3 regions of the Pseudoalteromonas sp. SM9913 genome follow, and region 2 is predicted to be linked to each of the others. Evidence: predicted binding sites of a transcription regulator. Region 2 holds the regulator's gene; each other region holds the start of a gene.

Region 1 (6,911 bases), 760 kb from region 2:
ATACGGAGAGGCGGGTAAAAAGTTGCTACCTGGCGATTTTATTTCTCCTGAGCTAAAGCGAGTTATTGATAATGCAGGGCAAATACAATTGCCGGAATATGCCGACTCGTTTTCATTAAATGGTGAAGACTACATTATAAATATCCATAAAGTTGAAGGTGTAAATTGGTACGTGGGCGTATATAAAAAGCGCTCTTCTACACTATCGGCACTGAAAGACTTAAAACTGAAGTTTTTTGGCTTGTTTATTCTGTATGCCATTTTAGTTGCTTTGTTATTACATCAAGCACTTTATCAATTAGTTTTAAGACGCCTGCATTCATTGGTTTATGCGGTTACTAACTTTGGTAAAGGCCAGTTAGAAATTGATTTTCCAAAAGAAAATAAAGATGAAATCGGTACGCTTAATGGTTCATTTAAAGATATGACCATTGAAATCCGCAAACTCATCGATGGCTTAAACCAGCGCATAATAGAAAAAGAAATTGCAGAAAAGGCTGCAAATCGCTTGTCTAAAGCGGTTGCCTTCTCGGGCACAGGTGTGGTGATTACTGATGAAAACTTTGTGATTGAATATGTTAATCCAAAAATGCTGGAAATGACCGACTTTGCAGAAAGTGATTTCCTGCGCCAGCCACTTCTGACTATTATTGCTAATGAAATGACCATGCTGGTAGAGGACATTGACATTGATTTGCGCAACCGTAATTACTGGCGAGGGGATACCCTTATTGAAGCGCAAAACAAGCCACCCATATGGGTATCGCTGAGTGTGTCACCTATTCGTGAAGATGGTGGAAAAATCACCAGTTACGTTGCTTCAGCGCAAGATATTTCATTTGTAAAAGAAAGCCAACGCAAAATGGAACAGCTCGCTTACTTCGACACATTAACCGGGCTTGCTAATCGTACATTCTTTAGAATGCAGCTTAGAAAGTCGATGGCGCTTGCTGAAAGAGGGCGTTACTCGTTTGCTTTATTTTATTTTGATCTGGATGAATTTAAGCGTATTAACGATACTTTAGGTCATGATGCAGGCGATCAACTATTGGTTGAAGTGGCAACACGCTTAAAGCAGCGCTTACGAGCAGAAGATACTATAGCCCGTTTAGGCGGTGATGAGTTTGCGGTATTACTCAGTGGTATTGAGCATCAAAAAGAAGCATCGGAAGTCGCTGACACCATTCAAAAAACGTTAAATCAGCCAATAAAATTAGGTAGTAACGAAGTGATTGTTAGTGCCAGTATTGGTATTACTTTGGCGCCATTTGATAGCTTAGAAGAAGATCAGTTATTAAAACATGCCGATTTAGCCATGTATGAAGCAAAAGCGAAAGGGCGCAATACGTTCCACTTTTATAGCCAAGATCTAAATGCAGCCGCCAATGAGCGATTATTCCTTGAAAATGAGTTGCGCCATGCAATTAAAGAAAAACAACTCACACTGCATTATCAGCCACAAGTTGATTGTCGCGATAATAGTGTAGTGGGATATGAAGCATTGCTTCGCTGGTTCCATCCTACGCAGGAATTCATTCCACCTACCAAATTTATTCCTATTGCTGAGGCAACGGGTTTAATTGTGGAACTTGGTAAGTGGGTATTACAACAAGCGTGTGAGTTCACTAAACGACTAGAGCAACAAGGTAGAGCGAGCAACATGTCGATAAACCTGTCAGCAAGGCAGTTTAAAGACGCAAGCTTAGTACCTATGCTGAAAAAAATAATCATAGAGACGCAAATTAATGCTAAAAGCCTGCACCTTGAACTGACTGAGAGCATGCTAATGGGTAATGTTGAGGCGGCTATTGATCAGCTACATCAATTGAAAAAGCTGGGTATTTCAATTTCTATTGACGATTTTGGTACGGGCTATTCTTCGTTGAGTTACCTTAAACGTTTTCCTGTTGATATTCTTAAAATTGACCGCTCGTTTGTTAAAGATATCCCTGAAGATGATAATGATATGGAGATCACCGCTGCGATTATTGCGATGGCACAAAAGCTCAAGCTTGATGTGGTTGCTGAAGGGGTTGAAACAATAGAGCAAGTTGAATTTTTACAAAACAATAATTGTTTTATTGTGCAAGGCTATTACTTTAGTAAGCCCGTAGCCGAAGCCGATATCCCTGTGTTGTTTGATCAATTAGCTGCGTTAAAAGTCCCTGAATAGAACAAAAATTGCGGGTTAACCACCCGCAATTTTCACCTTAAACTTTAATCCTTCTAAAATCGCCTTTAACTTATCGCGATCATCACCTTGTACTTCAATAACTCCTTCTTTTACTGCGCCACCTTGGCCCATCTTACTTTTTATTGTTTTTGCTAACTTTTTTAAATCGTGCTGTTGGGGATCTAATCCTACAACTAGCATTACGCCTTTACCTTTTCGACCTTTGGTTTGACGCTCTATGCGAATAGACCCGTCTTTAAATAGTTTTACATCCAGTTCTTTTTCTGGCTTTGGCTGGTCAATTCGCCCTGTTGCTGTTGAATACACTAAGTGATTATCACTCATAATTAACCTATCTAAGATTGAATCTAATATTGGGCTAAATAATAACAAATTTGTGACGCAAAGGCGTAATTTTTGCGCCTAAGCTGAACACCTTTTAATCCCGCAAAGATAAACATCCTCTGTTTAAGTACCGCAATAGTGCTTATGAATAAAAGTGCTTAAGGATTTTAAAAAGCGCTTTAAATTGGCTAGCGCTATAAAAATATCCATGCTACTATTTCGGCATTATAGATGTATGGATGGCCAAATGATAAATTCTTATTTAGAGCAAGCTCAGCTTAATGTAGAGCAACAGTTAATTAATGCTGAGCTAGAAAAGCTTGAGCAGTACTTAAATAGCAATGCTGCACCGGCCGTGCGTTGGCAGTATCAAATTCCAGAACTCGGTGAAGGTGGCGCATGTAGTTTATTCGGCTACTTGCAAGATGAGCCGTTTAATTTAAACGATTACGTTAGCCAAAATACGCAAACAACGGCAAAGTTAGCGCAACTTCAGTTGATTGTTGACTATGTAATCGAAAACACCCAGTTAGATTGGTATGGCATCTATCAAAATACGGCCACCCCTGAAGGCGAGCAGTTATTAAAGCTCGCTTATTTTGGTGCACCGAGTCGCCCTTTATTTCCGCTCACCGCTGAATTTGCAACCGGCAGTAATAATGTGCAAGTGGCACTCAGTGGTAAAGGACGTGTCATTAATAATGTTGAGCAATATTTAGCCGCGGGTGGTGAGTATTACACCTGCGATCCGAAAGTAAAAGCAGAGGCCTGTTTACCACTATTTAATGCGCAAAAGCAGTGCATTGGCATTGTCGATGGCGAAGCCTTTAGCACGGATTTTTTTGATAATGCGACACTCGCGTTATTAATTGCATGCTGTATTAAAATTCCTCACTTTTTAGTGTAAATAACACTGGTCAATCGAGTGAGTTTTTATGTTAAGCTTAGCGCAACAGCTAACCCCTAAATAACGAAGAGATAGTCAATGTTCTCAGTATTAAAACCATTACCAACAGACCCTATTCTTGGCCTTATGGCGGCCTATAAGCAAGATACTAACCCTAATAAGATTGACTTAGGGGTTGGTGTATATAAAGACGAGCAGGGGAATACCCCGGTATTAAAGTCAGTAAAAAAAGCAGAAGCGTTTCGTTTAGAAAATGAAATGAGCAAATCTTACATTGGTCTTGCTGGTAACTTAGATTACTGTCAACAAATGGAAAATCTTCTTCTTGGTGAGCACCCGGCATTATTAGCTAATCGCGTACGCACAGCACAAGCACCTGGTGGTACAGGCGCACTTCGTGTTGCAGCAGAATTTATTGTACGTTGTAACCCAGGCGCTACTGTATGGGTTACTAACCCAACGTGGGCTAACCACATTAGCTTATTTGAAGCTGCAGGCTTAACTGTTAAAGAATACCCATACTACGACTACGAAAACAAAGATTTATTGTTTGATGAAATGGTTGAAACATTAACACAGGTGCCTAAGGGCGATGTTGTGTTATTACATGCATGTTGTCACAACCCAAGTGGTATGGATTTAAACGAAACACAATGGAATACCATTGCTGAACTTGCAAAAGATGTGGGCTTTACGCCATTGATTGATATTGCATACCAAGGTTTTGGTTCTTCTTTAGAAGAAGATGCGAATGGTTTACGTATTTTAGCCAATGCGGTTGAAGAGTTGATCATTTGTTCATCATGTTCTAAAAACTTTGGCTTATACCGTGAGCGTATTGGTGCGTGTTCAATTATTGCAAAAGACAGTGCAACCGCTGATATTTCAAACTCGGTATTATTAAGTGTGGTACGTAGCATTTATTCTATGCCGCCAGCGCACGGTGCAGACATTGTAAACACCATTTTAAGCAGCACAGAGTTAACGCAGTTATGGCACAGTGAACTTGATGAAATGCGTAACCGTATTAATGGTTTACGTAGTTTAATTAAAGACAGCCTTGCAGCCAAAGACATTGCTCAAGACTTCTCATTTATAGACCGCCAACACGGTATGTTCTCTTTCTTAGGTATTAATAAAGAGCAAATCGAGCGTCTACAAAAAGACTACGGTATTTATATTGTGGGCTCTAGCCGTGTAAACGTGGCGGGAATTAGTCAAGCAAACATCGATTACTTTGCTAACGCTGTTGCTGATGTATGTAAGTAACCAATAATAAGTTTTAGCTTATTAGCAATAAAAAAACCGCACACTCGTTGCGGTTTTTTTATTGTTTGTAATACCCATCCCCTTATATCAATCTGCTTAGATATAAGGGAGTTTAACTCGTTAAATTGTTCAAATATTTATACAAATTGGTATTACAGCCAGCGAATAGCGCCTGCAATACGTTCATTATACATATCAACCGGTGAGCCTAGGCTTGCTATTAGTACAGTATCAGCTTGTTTTCCTCGGCTTATATGGCCTACGTAGCGAGAGTCACTAAAGTCACCCGAGCCAATTTCAAAGACTTTGTTATCACTAGGGACAATAAACACGGTCATAGGGCCAAAGTCCGATTCAAACACTAAATGGATGCCTTTCTCGCCTTGAAAATCGCAAAAGTTAACATAAGTAACTTTCCCAGGTAAATCATTAAGTTGACCGCCAAGTAAAGCCAGCTTTTCATTGACTGTTTGTAAGCTGATAGGTTGAGTTTTATTTAACGCGTTAAGTTCATGATAAACATGCGCCAATGCATGCTCGCCAGCCGCATGATTCAAGTTTTGCTCTGTGCTAAACATAAACGCACTTACCGCAATCACAAATGAAGCAGCGAACGCCAAATATACACGGTCAAACTTAAAGCGTGAGCGTGAATCAATGACATTGTCTTTTTGTTCAAGCTCATCTTTTCTGACTTTTTCTTTTAACGAGGTGTTTAAAATAATCCGTTCAGCAAGGTTGTCAGGCACAGGAATATCAAGCGCATCATTGAGTTGCTTATCAAATGTTTTGTTTTCATTTAAAAATTGTTGTCTATCGGGACTGCTGTTTGCAAATTCCAGTAGTTCTTTGTCTAGCTCGTTTGGCTGTGCAATCGTGCGGCGACGAAACTCAAGTTCATCCATTATTTTGATGCCCCTTTAAGTTGTTCATCATCACGGCTTAGTGCCTCTTTAAGTTGATTTTTTGCTCGAAATAAACGTGTCATAACCGTATTTTTGTTTAAATCGAGTATGTCTGCAATTTCATCCCCAGAGCAGCCCATAACCACTTGTAATAGTAGCGGCTCTTTGTATTCATCGGCCAACAACGAAATTTGCCGTTGAATAACGGTTTGCTCCATTTCATCATCTAAAGAATGACTGGTTTGATCCACTAGCGTGTCGTTGTCTACATCACTGTAATCAAATTGCTTGCGCTCAAAGCGCCTTGCATTTTCACGTCTTAAAATTGTTAGCAACCATGGCTTAGCTGCTTTTTGATCGAGTAACGAGTCAAGCGAGCGCCAAGCACGTAAAAAGGTTTCTTGCACTAAGTCATCTGCAATATTCGGATCGTTACATAACCAGTAAGCGAAGCGATAGAGTTCCTTATGATAAACGTGAACCAGGGCTTCGTAGCGTTGTTGTTTTTCAGCCATATTTAATAAGACCCGATCATTCGATTTTTTATTTCCAAACATAAGCACTTTTTAATTAAAATTATTATAGGCCAAAAAAGCAAAATACAATTGAGATCAAGAATACAGCTCTTTTAACGCAGGTGATGATGGCTTAGCTGTTTGCGATTGATGTGCCTTTAACATGCTAACTATAGCGTCTAAGTTGGCGCTAGCCGTTTGCTTACTGTACAACTGTGCTTGTAAATCGTTTACCTGCGCGGTGAACTCTGAGTTGTTTATCATAGCGCATAAATGGGATAAGGCCCCTACCTTTTTACCTGTAAGGGTTAGTGCATACTGATTAAGCGCATCGTAAAATGCTTTTTCGTCATGGCTTTTAGCTAATACCAGCAGGGCTTTTAAAGATGGTTGTTGATTTGTTTTATTAGTTGTTTGAGCCGCTTGTTGCACTTCTTTAGCTGGGCGTTTAATAAAGTAAAAAATCACCGTCGCAATCCATAAAACATAACCAAGCGAGGCCACAATAATTAGCCACAGTGGTGTGACAGTTTGCTGTTGCACTGTAACTGCTTGCTCCGTTGACTCTGCCATAGTGTTATTTAGGTTGTTTTCAGCTGGCGGATTAAGCGTTTGCACTGGCGCTGTTGTACTGGGGGTTACTGTAATAGTACGCTCAGGTAAGGTCGCGTAACTAATTCGATTCATTTTGGTGTTATACCAAGGCAAGCTAATTTCAGGTAATGTGTAAGTGCCAGGTGTTTGTGGCAGTAGCGCATACGAGGCGCTTTGCTGCGATACCACTCGACCATCACGTA
Region 2 (6,911 bases):
AAAACGCCATGTTTGTAGACGTTCGTTATCGGTTAATGCCGAGTGCCATAACATAATAGGAGTGTCAGGAAAGCGACGTCTAAAACGATTGACCGTTTGAGGCGTTAGCCCGATTTCAGGAACGAGCACTAACGCCTGTTCGCCACGTTTTAATACTTCTTCTAGGCATTGCAGGTAAACTTCGGTTTTTCCGCTGCCAGTGACACCTTCTAGCAAAAAACTATTAAACCCCGTACTTTGATTAATTGCAGTGCAGGCAATGGCTTGCTCTTTATTTAAACGGGGTTTGCTGCCAACCGTTGGCGAGGTATGTTGCCATTGATTGTCGTGCTCAATGGTTTGAACTATTAGCTTTTTATCTAAAAGGGTATCAATGGTTTTTTTATTAAACCCGAGAGCTTTGAGTTCGGTTAATGATGATTTACCTGATGCTGATAATTGCTTAAGCAAATTAAGCTGTGTTTTAGCTTTTAAAGACGGTAAAAATGCTCCCTTTTCGCTTAATGTCACCATGTTTATACTGGTTTTATCAGGGCACTCACCTTGGCGCAGTGCACTGGGCAATGCAATATGAATAGTTTCACCGAGTGGATAGCAATAATAACGCGCTGTAAATTTCAGTAGCTCTAAATGCTGCGCAGATAACACCGGTGAGTCGTCAATAACTTCAATAATAGATTTTATTTTGCCTTCGGGGACTGCTGTTTCCGTTTTTAAGCTAAGAATAACCGCTACTTTACGTTGATTACCAAAAGGGACTAACACGCGCATACCAGGCTGTAATTGAGTCAGAGGTACTAATTGCTCATCCACTTTATAATCAAAGGTGCGAGGCAAGGGGACTTTTATTGCAACTTCAGCAAAACGCATAACAACTCAACCAATTAACGTAATGGTTTAATGTACTAAAAATAGCATTAAAAGCCTACCGACAAATCAGTAATGAATAGGTGTTTGCCGACTTTTTAGCAAAAAGGGTAATTAAAGCTTGTGTGCGTGCGGGTTGTTGGATAAAATTCGCGACCAATAAATTTGTTTTAACGACGTATGGTGCCAGACTTCGGGTTTGGAGAGCGATGCGGCCTTAACTAGAGGTTCCTATGAAAGAAGGTATTCACCCTAAGTACGAAGTAATTTCTGCAACTTGTTCATGCGGAAACAAATTCGAAACTCGTTCTACTCTGTGTAAAGACATTCACTTAGACGTATGTTCTGCGTGTCACCCGTTTTACACTGGTAAGCAAAAGATTTTAGACACTGGCGGCCGTGTTGATCGCTTCAACAAGCGCTTCGGTGCACTTAGCAGCAAAAAATAATTTTTTGTTTCTATGTAAAAAAAGCACCTTAGGGTGCTTTTTTTGTGGCCAAAATTTACTTTCCTACCTGCTTTCTTAGCAATTTTGTATTTATTTTTTTTGCATAACTATTTCCTGTTCTTATTCTGAGTATGCATAAACATTTGCAGACAAAACAGCCAATATTCTCTATATTTTTATTTGTTAAACTTTAAAGATGGTACTCAAATGCAGGTAACGTGAGGTTATTTGTGTTTAAAGTTAAATAAAATTCGGTATTTCACTATTTTAATTTAAGACTAAAAAATACGCTTTATAAAAATAGAACAAGGGCAAAAAGTACCTGTATTTTTCATTTTTATGACGAATTTATATTTTAAAAATGTCAGGATAATCTAGGGAAGTTGCTGATAAATCACTTAAAATTAACAGTTCTAGCATATAACAGGATAGACCTGATATTGCTTGGAATTTAAAAATAATAAAGGTATCGTAGATTAAAACTACCTCTCACTTTAACTTAAATTGCAGGATATAATCGCGTTATGTCAGATTTTCGTGAACAAGCACTACATTACCATGCCCATCCCGTTCCAGGTAAAATCAGTATTGAGCTGACCAAGCCCGCTGAGACGGTTAAAGACCTCGCGCTCGCATACAGCCCGGGTGTCGCAGAACCTGTTCGTGAAATTGCCGCTGATCCAGCAAATGCCTACAAATATACTGGTAAAGGAAATATGGTTGCGGTTATTACTAACGGCACCGCAATTTTAGGCTTAGGTAATTTAGGTCCACTGGCTTCAAAACCCGTTATGGAAGGTAAAGCGCTACTATTTAAGCGTTTTGCAGGGTTAGACTCTATAGATATTGAAGTTAAGCACCGTACTACCGAAGACTTTATTAACACGGTGGCTAATATTGCCGACACCTTTGGTGGAATTAATTTAGAAGATATTAAAGCGCCCGAGTGTTTTGAAATAGAAAAAGCGCTTATAGAGCGTTGTAGCATTCCTGTTTTTCATGATGATCAGCATGGTACGGCTATTGTAACGGCTGCGGGTATGCTAAACGCGCTGGAAGTACAGGGCAAAGCAATTGAAGATGCAATTATTGTATGTTTAGGTGCCGGCGCTGCAGCTGTTGCCTGTATGGAGCTTTTAATTAAATGTGGCGCGTTGCGTGAACATATTTATATGTTAGATCGCAAAGGAGTTATTCATACGCGTCGTGATGACTTGAATGAATATAAGCAATTATTTGCAAACAATACCGATAAACGTACTTTACAAGATGTAATTGAAGATGCCGATGTGTTTGTGGGTGTATCGGGCCCTAACTTATTAGCCCCTGAAGATTTAAAATTAATGGCTGATAGACCCGTGGTATTTGCTTGTTCAAACCCCGATCCTGAAATCGATCCGCAATTAGCACACGCTGCACGTAACGATTTAATTATGGCTACAGGTCGCTCTGATTATCCGAATCAAGTTAATAACGTATTGTGTTTTCCGTTTATTTTCCGTGGTGCGTTAGATGTACGTGCCAGTGAAATAAACGACGAGATGAAAATTGCTGCTGTAGAAGCAATTCGCAGTATTGCTAAAGAGCCCGTGCCAACTGAAGTGCTTACTGCCGCAGGCATCGACAAATTAGAGTTTGGTGCTAAATATATTATACCAAAACCAATGGATCCACGTTTGTTACCACGTATAGCTAAAGCGGTTGCGCAGGCGGCGGTAGACTCTGGCGTTGCACAAATTGATATGCCAGAAAACTACATGGCGTAATTGTTAAGTGTAAATTAGCGCAAAAAAAACCTCAGCTATTTGCTGAGGTTTTTTTGTATAAAGACCCTTCTAGTCTTCATTTAAAATAGGCACTTCTAGTCCCATTTCTTGCATTATTTTCTTCACTTCTTCAGGTACTTTTTCTGCGTTATCTTTACGCAAATCATCATCATTAGGCAGCGGTTGCCCGGTAAACGCATGCAAAAACGCTTCGCATAAAAGCTCGCTATTTGTTGCATGACGTAAGTTGTTTATTTGACGACGAGTACGTTCATCAGTTAATACTTTTAATACATTTAGCGGGATCGAAACGGTGATCTTCTTTACTTGTTCGGATTTTTTCCCGTGTTCTGCGTATGGGTGAATATATTCACCATTCCATTTAGCCATAAGATGTATCGTTGCCTCAGATTATAAATTGCTCACACAGCATCAAAGCGTGTAAATATGCGTGAAATTCTATCGGTTTAAAAAAGATAGTCAAATACTAGTTATTTAGCTATCTAGACATTTAAATGTTTTGACATCTTAAATTGCATGCGCTACATTTTAGACGTCTAAACATCCAAATTAGTAAAGGTAGCGAAAATGAGTGAAAAAAATAAGGCAACAATTGCTGTTCGTAGTGGAATAGAAGCCGACAAACAGCATGGTGCGGTTGTTCCACCGCTTTATTTATCAACAACTTACTCATTTGCTGACTTTGATACAAAGCGCCAATATGATTATGGCCGCAGTGGTAACCCCAATCGTGACATTTTGGCTGAGGCGCTCACGGAGCTTGAAGGTGGCGCTAAAGGCATTATTACCGCAACAGGCATGGCAGCCGTTCACCTAACAACACAATTACTTAATAGTGACGATACGTTAGTGATCCCTCATGACTGTTATGGGGGCAGCTATCGCTTATTTACTTCGCTAGAAAAGCGCGGCTTATTAAAACTAGAAGTGGTCGATTTTACCAAAAGCGACAGTTTGACACGCATCCTTGCTATTAAACCTAAGCTGATTTGGATTGAAACACCTAGCAATCCTATTTTACGCCTAACAGATATTAAAGCGGTAACTGATACAGCTAAACAGTGTGGTGCACTGGTTGCCGCCGACAACACGTTTTTATCGCCAGCATTACAAAACCCGATTAAGTTTGGCGCTGATATTGTGGTGCACTCAACCACAAAATATATCAATGGCCATTCAGACGTTGTTGGTGGCGCGGTTATCGCAGCGACTGCTGAGTTAGGTGAAGAGTTAGCGTGGTGGGCAAATAACATTGGCATCACTGGCGCGCCATTTGATAGCTATTTAACGCTCAGAGGCTTACGTACGTTAAACGTGCGTTTAAGGCAACACCAAGAAAATGCACTCGCCATTGCACAGTATTTAGAACGCTCCCAGTTTGTTGCCCAAGTTTACTACCCAGGTCTTGAATCACACCCTCAACATGCGCTAGCTAAGGCGCAGCAGCTTGGCTTTGGTGCTATGGTTAGTTTTGATATAAAAGGCGATATAAACGATGCTGCAGCGTTTTTAACGCGCTTAAATGAATTTAGCTTAGCGGAATCATTAGGTGGAGTAGAAAGTTTGATTTGTCACCCTGCGACTATGACCCACGCCGGCATGGACGCAACCGCGCGTGCAGAAGCCGGAGTAGGCGACACGCTTATTCGTATCTCGGTGGGTATTGAAGATGTAAATGATTTACTCGCTGACTTAGACAGGGTATTTAATTTGGTGCGCCCAGGGCAAGCCAATCCCGGCCTATCGGCAAAAAGTGGTGCTAGTGAATCATTTGGTTCAGCAAAGTTAAACGCGGCGCATCCGGCGTTATGGTAGTGCATACCAATCTTCAAAATACAAAACATAAATGCGAGTCGGTATTAATATGGTAAATCAGGTTCATAAATTTGGTGGTTCGAGTTTAAGCTCAGCGGATCGCTTTAAAAGTGTCGCAAATATTATTTTAACTCATGCTCAAGCTGGGGATTGTGTGGTGGTATCGGCTGCCGGTAAAACCACCGACACCTTAGTTAAACTGTGGCAAAGCTATCAACAGCAAGACACTCAAGCTATTGCTGATATTGTATTGCTATTGAGCAACCATCAAATAGCTCTGATTGAGCAATTATTAATAGCTAACGCTAAGCACCATGCGCTTGATTTACTTGAAACTGAGCTCAGTATTATTACCAAGCAGGCTAAGCAAGGAACATTAGCTGAAGCTGCGTTATTAGCACATGGTGAATTGTGGTCTGCAAGGTTACTAAGCGCTTACTTAGAACAGCTTAACGTTAGCGCTTGTGCCCATGACGCTAGGCAGTTATTTACGTTAGATGCCGGACAGCTGCAGCATGCTAATAATCAGCAGCAGTGCTTAAAAGCCATACAGACGAGTAAAATTAATGTAGTTACGGGGTTTATTGCGGCTGATTTACATAGTGAAACAGTGACCTTAGGGCGAAATGGCAGTGATTACAGTGCCACTTTATTAGCGCGGTATTGCAATGCTAAAAAAGTCTCTATTTGGACTGACACTCAAGGTGTTTTTAGTACTGATCCGCGTAAGGTTGCTAATGCGGTTAAGTATGCGCGAGTGTGCCGTGATCAAGCTAATTTATTAGCGAGGTTAGGTAATCCAGTATTACACGCTAAAACATTATCGCCATTAAAAGATACCGATATAGAATTAGTTGTTCGCAGTAGTTACGATCCTCAAGGCAGTCATACCGAAATAGTTAAACTAGGAATGAGTAAACAAAAACGCTTTTTAACCACAGTAAATAATGTGGATTTACTCATTGTTGATGATCTGAGTGAAGGCGAAGTAGCACATGTTAGCCAACTTATTCAGCATAGTTTGCATCACTTTGAACACGAAGGCGAAATCTACTTACTAGTCCCTGCGTCAGCGACACATCAGGTGGCTAATTATTTTGCTGGCCGCGCCAATATTAGTGAGTCAAACTTAAATGGGGTGGCGATTATTGCACCTGATCAAGAGGTAGCGCCGCTTGTTAAGCAAAGTGAAGCCTTATTACAAACACAATCTATACAGCCTCGGTTTACCCATTACGGTGAGGGATATACGTTACTATTAACCGATCAAGTACTTGAAAGTGATGTGCTGAGCCTGTTACATGACAAGCTCATTAATAAAGCACAAGAAATAGCTTTAATTATTGCAGGACTTGGTAATGTAGGTGCTGAGTTTATGCGCCAATTACCTGCTCAACTAGCACGCTTATCAACTGATTTTAACGTCAAGTTAGTAGCGCTTTTACGCTCAGAGCAGATGCTGGTGAATGCTAATGGATTAGACTGTGAAAGCTGGCAACTTCAATGGGAAAACCATGCAAGCTCCTATAAACAAGCCGATTTATTGTCATACATAGATACTCTTGAGTATGAACATAAAATAGTGATCGACATTACCGCCAGTGAACATTTTAGTCAGCTTTATAGTAAGTTAGTTGAATTAAACTGCCATCTAATTAGTGCTAATAAATACGCGGGAACCGCATCGCTTTCGTGGTATCAAACACTACGTGAAAGCCTTGCTCAACGTGGCTTACATTGGCGTTATAATGCAAGTGTAGGGGCCGGACTACCGATTAATTTTGCCTTGGCTGATTTACAAAATAGTGGCGATAAAATAACGCGAATAGAAGGCGTGTTTTCAGGCACGCTATCATGGTTATGCAGTATGTATGATGGCAGTAAAGCGTTTTCAGATTTAGTTCTAGAAGCGCAAGCTTTGGGGTTCACAGAGCCTGATCCTCGAGAAGACTTATCTGGACGAGATATGCAACGTAAGTTGCTTATTTTAGCG
Region 3 (6,911 bases), 600 kb from region 2:
GTTAGCCCTGCAGTGCAAAGTGTGCGTTTAAGCCCAAGTTTAGGTATGGCTTTGAAGCAATTACAACAAATTCGCACTGTTATTGCGCCTTTATTTTTTACCCGTAAGCATATATTTCAAGACGATTTTTATCTGTACTTGCAACCGAGTATCGGTATGGACGAGTCATTAAAAAATTATTGTTTTGAAATATATAGTGCCGCGTTAATTAGCTTACTTAAAAAAGTGAGTGATCACTACCCACAGTGTTATTTTGATTTTACCTGTAAGCGCCCGCGGCATATTCAAGAGTATGAGCAGCACATAGGCTTACGGGTTCGGTTTGAACAACCCTACACCCGTTGGCACTTTAATAAACAATTACTTAAGTGCTCAAACCCAGAGTCAAGCCCATTGCGGTGGCAGCAGTGCATAGCGCAAAGTCAATTGCCTAAAAATGTATCTTTGTCTTTTGTTGAGGCAGTTTGCCTATCCATTTACCACAATACAAACAATAATCTCGTTAGTACTGCAGAGCAATTTGCTATGAGCTCGGCGACTTTTAAGCGCAAACTGAAACAGCATGGTTTTAGCTATTCACAATTACAAGATGAACAAAATAAACTTAAAGCACTTTATTTACTGGGGGTGTGTCAGCAAGGCAATGAAGAAGTCGCGATGCGCTTAGCATTTTATGATATTCCTAATTTTCGCCGTGCATTTAAGCGTTGGACAGGTATTACGCCGAGTCAGTTAAAAGTATAATTAAAAACTGGCCGCTTGCTCAATAACAATGCCATGGCGCTTTGCTAGGCGCTGATGATCTCTGTCATAACCTCCGCCAATCACAGTGGCTACAGGGGTGTTATTTGCTAGGCAACGCTTAAGCACTAAGTGGTCGCGCTTTTCTATACCTTGCCAACTAATATCCAGTTTACCTAAGCCATCCTCTTGCCAAATATCAACGCCAGCATCATACAAAACCAGATCTGGGTTAAGCTCGTTTAATAAAAATTGTAGCGTATCGTCAACAATACCTAAGTATTCAGCGTCTTGCATATTATTGGCTAAACCAATATCTAAATCGCTAGGGGACTTTCTAAATGGGAAGTTTTTCTCACAGTGTATTGAACAGGTAAACGCATAAGGTTGATGAGCCAGCATGGCTGCGGTGCCATCACCTTGGTGAACATCTAAATCAAAAATCAGTACGTTGGTGACTTCACGATTTTGAATTAACGTTTGTGCGGTATAAGCTAAATCGTTCACCATGCAAAAACCCGAGCCAAAATCACTGTGGGCATGGTGAGTGCCACCCGCTAAATGGCACGCAAGCCCATTTTTAAGTGCTAAACGCGCAGTTTGCAGTGTCCCTAATGGGGCGGTAAATGTGCGGTTCATTAGTGCTTGTGACCAAGGTAGGCCTATACGGCGCATGGCTTTTTCATCTAGGCGGTTATGCCATAAATCGTGAATGTAGTTTTCACAATGTACTATTTCTAACTCTTCAACACTACCATGTGGTGGCTCTATGATATTGCTGCCAGCAAGCCCAAGGGTTTTAACATGCTGGTGTAGCTGTGCAAATTTACTCATTACAAAGCGGTGTTTGGGATCAAAACTAAACGAGTAATTAGGATGATAAACTAAAGGTAGATTGGGATTTAAACTCATATCTGCGTCGTTTAATTATTTTTGATTATGGTAATCAACTTCACGCAGTGCGTCTATTTATGTTTGGTAAATAAGCGTTTCAAGCTCACGGTGTAATAATGTTTCATCAGCAAGGTTTAGTTCAACCAAGCGCTTTAAATGCGTAATGCTGTCTATATCAATGTTATGACATTTAAGACCAATATGATTTTCTTCGATATGACGAATAACCACCGGCATTTTTATTTCAATATCGCTTTGTGGCAAGGTAAAACGTAATATTGCTTCGTCATTTTTGTTGCCTGTAAAGGCATCGCTTTTAGTGATCAGTGCACCATGTAAAGAAATATCTAATAGGGTACATGCATACTGGGAGCTAGCCGTTTCCAATTGCGCTGCTGTAGAGAACATAATACGAGAAAATTGCCGACGGTTTTGCATAATAATCTTATAAAGTTGTTATTTATAATAAGCATAGCTGGTAATGCTCAACACGCCAATTTGCTCAAAGATAAAAATAGCTCGCATAAAAAAGCCCCGCATAAAATGCAGGGCTTTTAACTTATTCACTGTGGCTGTTAGCCAATTTTTTTGTACTTAATACGCTTAGGCTGTGCAGCTTCTGCGCCAAGGGTCTTTTTAAGCCACTCTTCGTACTCAGTGTAGTTACCATCAAAGAAGTTAATTTGGCCTTCGTCACGGTAATCTAAAATGTGTGTAGCAATACGGTCAAGGAACCAACGGTCATGCGAGATACACATGACACAACCAGGGAATTCTAAAATAGCATTCTCAAGGGCACGTAATGTTTCAACGTCCAAGTCATTGGTTGGCTCATCCAGTAGTACTACGTTGCCGCCTGCTTTTAACAGCTTAGCTAGGTGTAAACGGTTGCGCTCTCCACCTGAAAGGTCTTTAACAAACTTTTGTTGATCGTTACCTTTAAAGTTAAAACGGCTAACATAAGCACGGCTTGGGAACTCAAAGTTACCAATTTTTAGTACATCTTGGCCATCAGAGATTTCTTGGAATACCGTTTTGCTTTCGTCCATGTTGCCACGGAACTGATCAACAGTTGCCAGTTCTACTGTTTCACCAATGCTGATATTACCGCTATCTGGCTGCTCTTCACCGCTTAGCATTTTGAATAGCGTTGATTTACCTGCACCATTGGCACCAATAATACCCACAATAGCGCCTTTAGGCATGGTAAAGCTTAAATCGTCTATTAATACGCGGTCGCCAAAGCTTTTACGTAAGTTGTTTACTTCTAATACTTGGTCACCTAAACGTGGGCCAGGTGGAATAAACAATTCGTTGGTTTCGTTACGTTTTTGGTAATCAGACTGTTGTAGCTCGCTAAACTGTGCCATACGTGCTTTTGACTTAGCTTGACGACCTTTAGGGTTTGAACGCACCCACTCAAGTTCTTGTGCAATTGATTTTTGACGTGCTTTTTCAGATTTTTGCTCTTGTTGTAAGCGGGCATCTTTTTGCTCAAGCCAAGAAGAGTAGTTACCTTCCCACGGAATACCTTCACCACGGTCAAGCTCTAAAATCCAGCCAGCAACATTATCAAGGAAGTAACGGTCATGCGTTACTGCCACAACGGTGCCTTCGTAGTCATGTAAAAAGCGCTCTAACCAGGCAACCGACTCAGCATCTAAGTGGTTAGTTGGCTCATCGAGAATAAGCATATCTGGTTTTTCAAGTAATAAACGACAAATAGCAACACGGCGGCGCTCACCACCCGATAGGTGCTTAATTTTAGCATCCCACTCAGGTAAACGCAGAGCATCGGCAGCACGCTCTAATACGTTATCGATATTATGACCATCATGCGCTTGAATAATCGCTTCTAATTCACCTTGCTCTTTTGCCAGTGCGTCAAAGTCAGCGCCTTCCATTGCGTATTCGTTATACACTTCGTCAAGGCGGTTAAGGGCATGTTTTACTTCACCCACAGCTTCTTCAACAATTTCACGAACTGTTTTGCTTTCGTCCAAAACAGGCTCTTGCGGCAAGTAACCAATTTTAGTGCCTGGTTGAGGGCGAGCTTCACCTTCAAAATCTTCATCAACACCTGCCATAATGCGTAGTAATGATGATTTACCAGAACCATTTAGACCTAGCACACCAATTTTTGCACCAGGGAAAAAATGCAACGAAATATCTTTTAAGATAGTGCGTTTTGGTGGCACAACCTTAGATACTCGACTCATCGAGAATATAAACTTATCAGGTAAAACCATGGAAGAAGCCTTCAATAATAATAAAAATTTCAATGCTGTATTGTAGTGGCTCACAGGTGAAACAGTCAACGAATGGGGCTGTTTTAAAGTACATATTCAATTTGTACAAACCGCGTGAATAAACTTCATTTAGACATCTATACATCTAGAGGTTGATATTTTTGACATTCTGTTCATAATGAGAGCGTATTAATTCTCGGTTTTTATGAGCAGGAGCTTTAAGAATGCCAATTACAGTAGAAGACGAATTGCCAGCTATTGCACGTTTACGTCATGAAAACGTGTTTGTAATGCCAAAAACGCGTGCAAAAACGCAAGAAATACGCCCTATGCGTTTGGCTATTCTTAATCTTATGCCTAATAAAGTAGAAACCGAAGTACAGTTTATTCGCTTGTTGGCTAATTCTCCGCTGCAAGTAAATGTAGAGCTACTGCGCCTTGACACGCATCGTAGCAGTAGTAACTCAGAGCAACACTTAGATACCTTTTATCGTTACTTTTCAGAAGTGAAAAATAATAATTACGATGCACTATTAATTACCGGTGCGCCGCTCGCACATTTAGAGTATGAAGAAGTGGCGTATTGGGAAGAATTCAAAGTGATTATTGATTGGGCCGAGCAGCATGTAACCTCTACCTTGTTTTCGTGCTGGGCTGCCCACGCGGCTTTATATCACCGTTATAATTTAAAGCGCGATTTAAAAGACAACAAACTCTGCGGAGTGTTTACCCATCAATGCTACTTTGCCCATGGTGCACTTACCCGCGGCTTTGACGATACCTTTTTAGTGCCGCACTCACGCTATGGCCACATAGATATAAATAAAATAAACGCCTGTGAAGAGCTGGTGGTATTAGCGGGCTCTGAACGAGTCGGGGCTTATTTACTTAAAAATAAATCGGGCAGCCAAGTGTTTATTACCGGCCACCCAGAATACGATGCCGACAGTTTAAAAGCCGAATATGAGCGCGATTTACAAAAAAGCCCTGATGCGCCAAAGCCCGAAAACTATTTTCCTGATGACGATGCCAGCAAGCAACCGTCTAAAACATGGCAAAGCCACGCGTTTTTGCTGTTTTCAAACTGGTTAAATTATTACGTTTACCAAACCACACCCTATGATATTAACCTAGTTAGCCAAGACGTAAGGACTAACAACTATGCCGAATAATCCTCAAAACAATAAGCATCAAGAGCTGAGCGCTGCGCTCAAACAGCGCATTTTAATTTTAGATGGTGCAATGGGAACCATGATCCAAGCGCATAAGCTTGAAGAGCAAGACTACCGTGGTGAACGTTTTAAAGATTGGCACGTGCTTATTAAAGGCAACAACGATTTATTAAGCCTAACCAAGCCAGAAATTATTACTGATATACACCGCAGCTTTTTAGCCGCTGGTGCCGATATTATCGAGACCAACACCTTTAACTCGACCACCATTTCGATGGAAGATTACGACATGGCGAGCATAAGCCGTGAAGTCAATTTAGAGTCGGCTAAGTTAGCCCGCGCAGTATGTGACGAATTTAGCGCTAAAACCCCAGAAAAACCGCGCTATGTAGCAGGCGTTTTAGGGCCAACGTCTAAAACCTGTTCGTTATCGCCGGATGTAAACGACCCCGGCTATCGTAATATCACCTTTGATAAGTTAGTGACTGCGTATGTTGAGTCGACCCTTGCGCTTATGGAGGGCGGTGTAGATATAATTTTAATCGAAACCATATTCGACACGCTTAATGCAAAAGCGGCATCGTTCGCGGTAGAAGAAGCGTTTGAACAAGCAGGGCGCACATTGCCAGTGATGATTTCAGGTACTATTACCGATGCCTCAGGCCGTACGCTTTCAGGGCAAACCACTGAAGCATTTTATAACTCTATTCGCCATATTAAGCCGCTTTCAATCGGCTTAAATTGCGCCCTTGGGCCAGATTTACTGCGCCAATACGTTGAAGAGCTATCGCGTGTGTGCGAAACCTTTGTCTCTGTTCACCCTAACGCGGGCTTACCCAATGAGTTTGGAGAATACGACTTAGAAGCAGACGACATGGCAAAAGAGATCATAGATTGGGGTAAATCGGGCTTTATTAATATTGTTGGCGGTTGCTGCGGCACTACGCCTGCGCACATTCGTGCCTTTGCCAAAGGGCTTGAAGGCACAGCACCACGAAAATTACCTGAGCTTGAAGTGCGTATGCGTTTATCAGGCCTAGAAGCCTGTAACTTAAATTAAGGAGCCGCCAATGACCCAACAAATTGCAGTATTTACTAATGTCGGCGAGCGTACTAACGTAACTGGCTCGGCCATGTTTAAACGTTTGATCATGGAAGAAGACTACGAGACCGCCCTTAATGTGGCCCGCGAGCAAGTAGAAAATGGCGCCCAAGTTATTGATATCAACATGGACGAAGCCATGCTGGACTCAAAAGCCGCCATGGTGAAGTTTTTAAACTTAATTGCCTCAGAGCCTGATATTTCTAAAGTACCTATTATGGTCGACTCCTCTAAATGGGAAGTAATAGAAGCAGGCTTAAAGTGTATTCAAGGCAAGGCCATTGTTAACTCCATTTCACTCAAAGAGGGTGAAGAGCCGTTTATTCGCCAAGCTAAAATTATAAAACGCTTTGGCGCCGCCGCTGTTGTGATGGCATTTGATACCGACGGCCAAGCCGATACTGCCGATCGTAAGTTTGAAATTTGTGAGCGCAGCTACCGTATTTTGGTTGATGAAATTGGCTTCCCGCCAGAAGACATTATATTCGATCCCAATATATTTGCCGTTGCCACCGGCATAGAAGAGCACGACAACTACGCCGTAGAATTTATTGAAGGCACCCGCCGTATTAAGCAAAACTTACCGCACTGTAAAGTGTCGGGTGGGGTATCAAACGTATCGTTCTCGTTTAGAGGTAATAACCCAGTACGTGAAGCGATTCACTCGGTGTTTTTATACCATGCTATAAAAGCGGGTATGGATATGGGCATAGTAAACGCAGGGCAACTTGCGGTTTACGACGACATCCCCGA

The links. Region 2 encodes MetJ, which represses methionine synthesis genes. Its sites were predicted from a motif close to TAGACGTCTAGACGTCTA; they were not measured.
Region 1: PSM_RS05020 (translation initiation factor) is a predicted target of MetJ. The motif match lies at 2,747-2,764, and genes of this name have one in related genera.
Region 3: PSM_RS04305 (homoserine O-succinyltransferase) is a predicted target of MetJ. The motif match lies at 4,015-4,032, and genes of this name have one in related genera.

The regions. Positions count from the first base shown of each region.
Region 1 covers NC_014803.1:1,085,194-1,092,104, forward strand. Annotated here, with positions in the region: gene PSM_RS05015 (bifunctional diguanylate cyclase/phosphodiesterase) at 1-2,173, shown strand, start outside; gene PSM_RS05020 (translation initiation factor) at 2,189-2,518, opposite strand; gene PSM_RS05025 (GAF domain-containing protein) at 2,766-3,425, shown strand; gene PSM_RS05030 (amino acid aminotransferase) at 3,504-4,694, shown strand; gene PSM_RS05035 (DUF3379 family protein) at 4,847-5,599, opposite strand; gene PSM_RS05040 (sigma-70 family RNA polymerase sigma factor) at 5,599-6,156, opposite strand; gene PSM_RS05045 (BatD family protein) at 6,211-6,911, opposite strand, start outside.
Region 2 covers NC_014803.1:328,819-335,729, forward strand. Annotated here, with positions in the region: gene priA (primosomal protein N') at 1-870, opposite strand, end outside; gene rpmE (50S ribosomal protein L31) at 1,101-1,316, shown strand; gene PSM_RS01495 (malic enzyme-like NAD(P)-binding protein) at 1,841-3,082, shown strand; gene metJ (met regulon transcriptional regulator MetJ) at 3,152-3,472, opposite strand; gene metB (cystathionine gamma-synthase) at 3,671-4,918, shown strand; gene metL (bifunctional aspartate kinase/homoserine dehydrogenase II) at 4,968-6,911, shown strand, end outside.
Region 3 covers NC_014803.1:929,282-936,192, forward strand. Annotated here, with positions in the region: gene PSM_RS04285 (helix-turn-helix domain-containing protein) at 1-744, shown strand, start outside; gene PSM_RS04290 (histone deacetylase family protein) at 745-1,653, opposite strand; gene PSM_RS04295 (PilZ domain-containing protein) at 1,711-2,073, opposite strand; gene ettA (energy-dependent translational throttle protein EttA) at 2,211-3,884, opposite strand; gene PSM_RS04305 (homoserine O-succinyltransferase) at 4,109-5,056, shown strand; gene PSM_RS04310 (homocysteine S-methyltransferase family protein) at 5,046-6,116, shown strand; gene metH (methionine synthase) at 6,127-6,911, shown strand, end outside.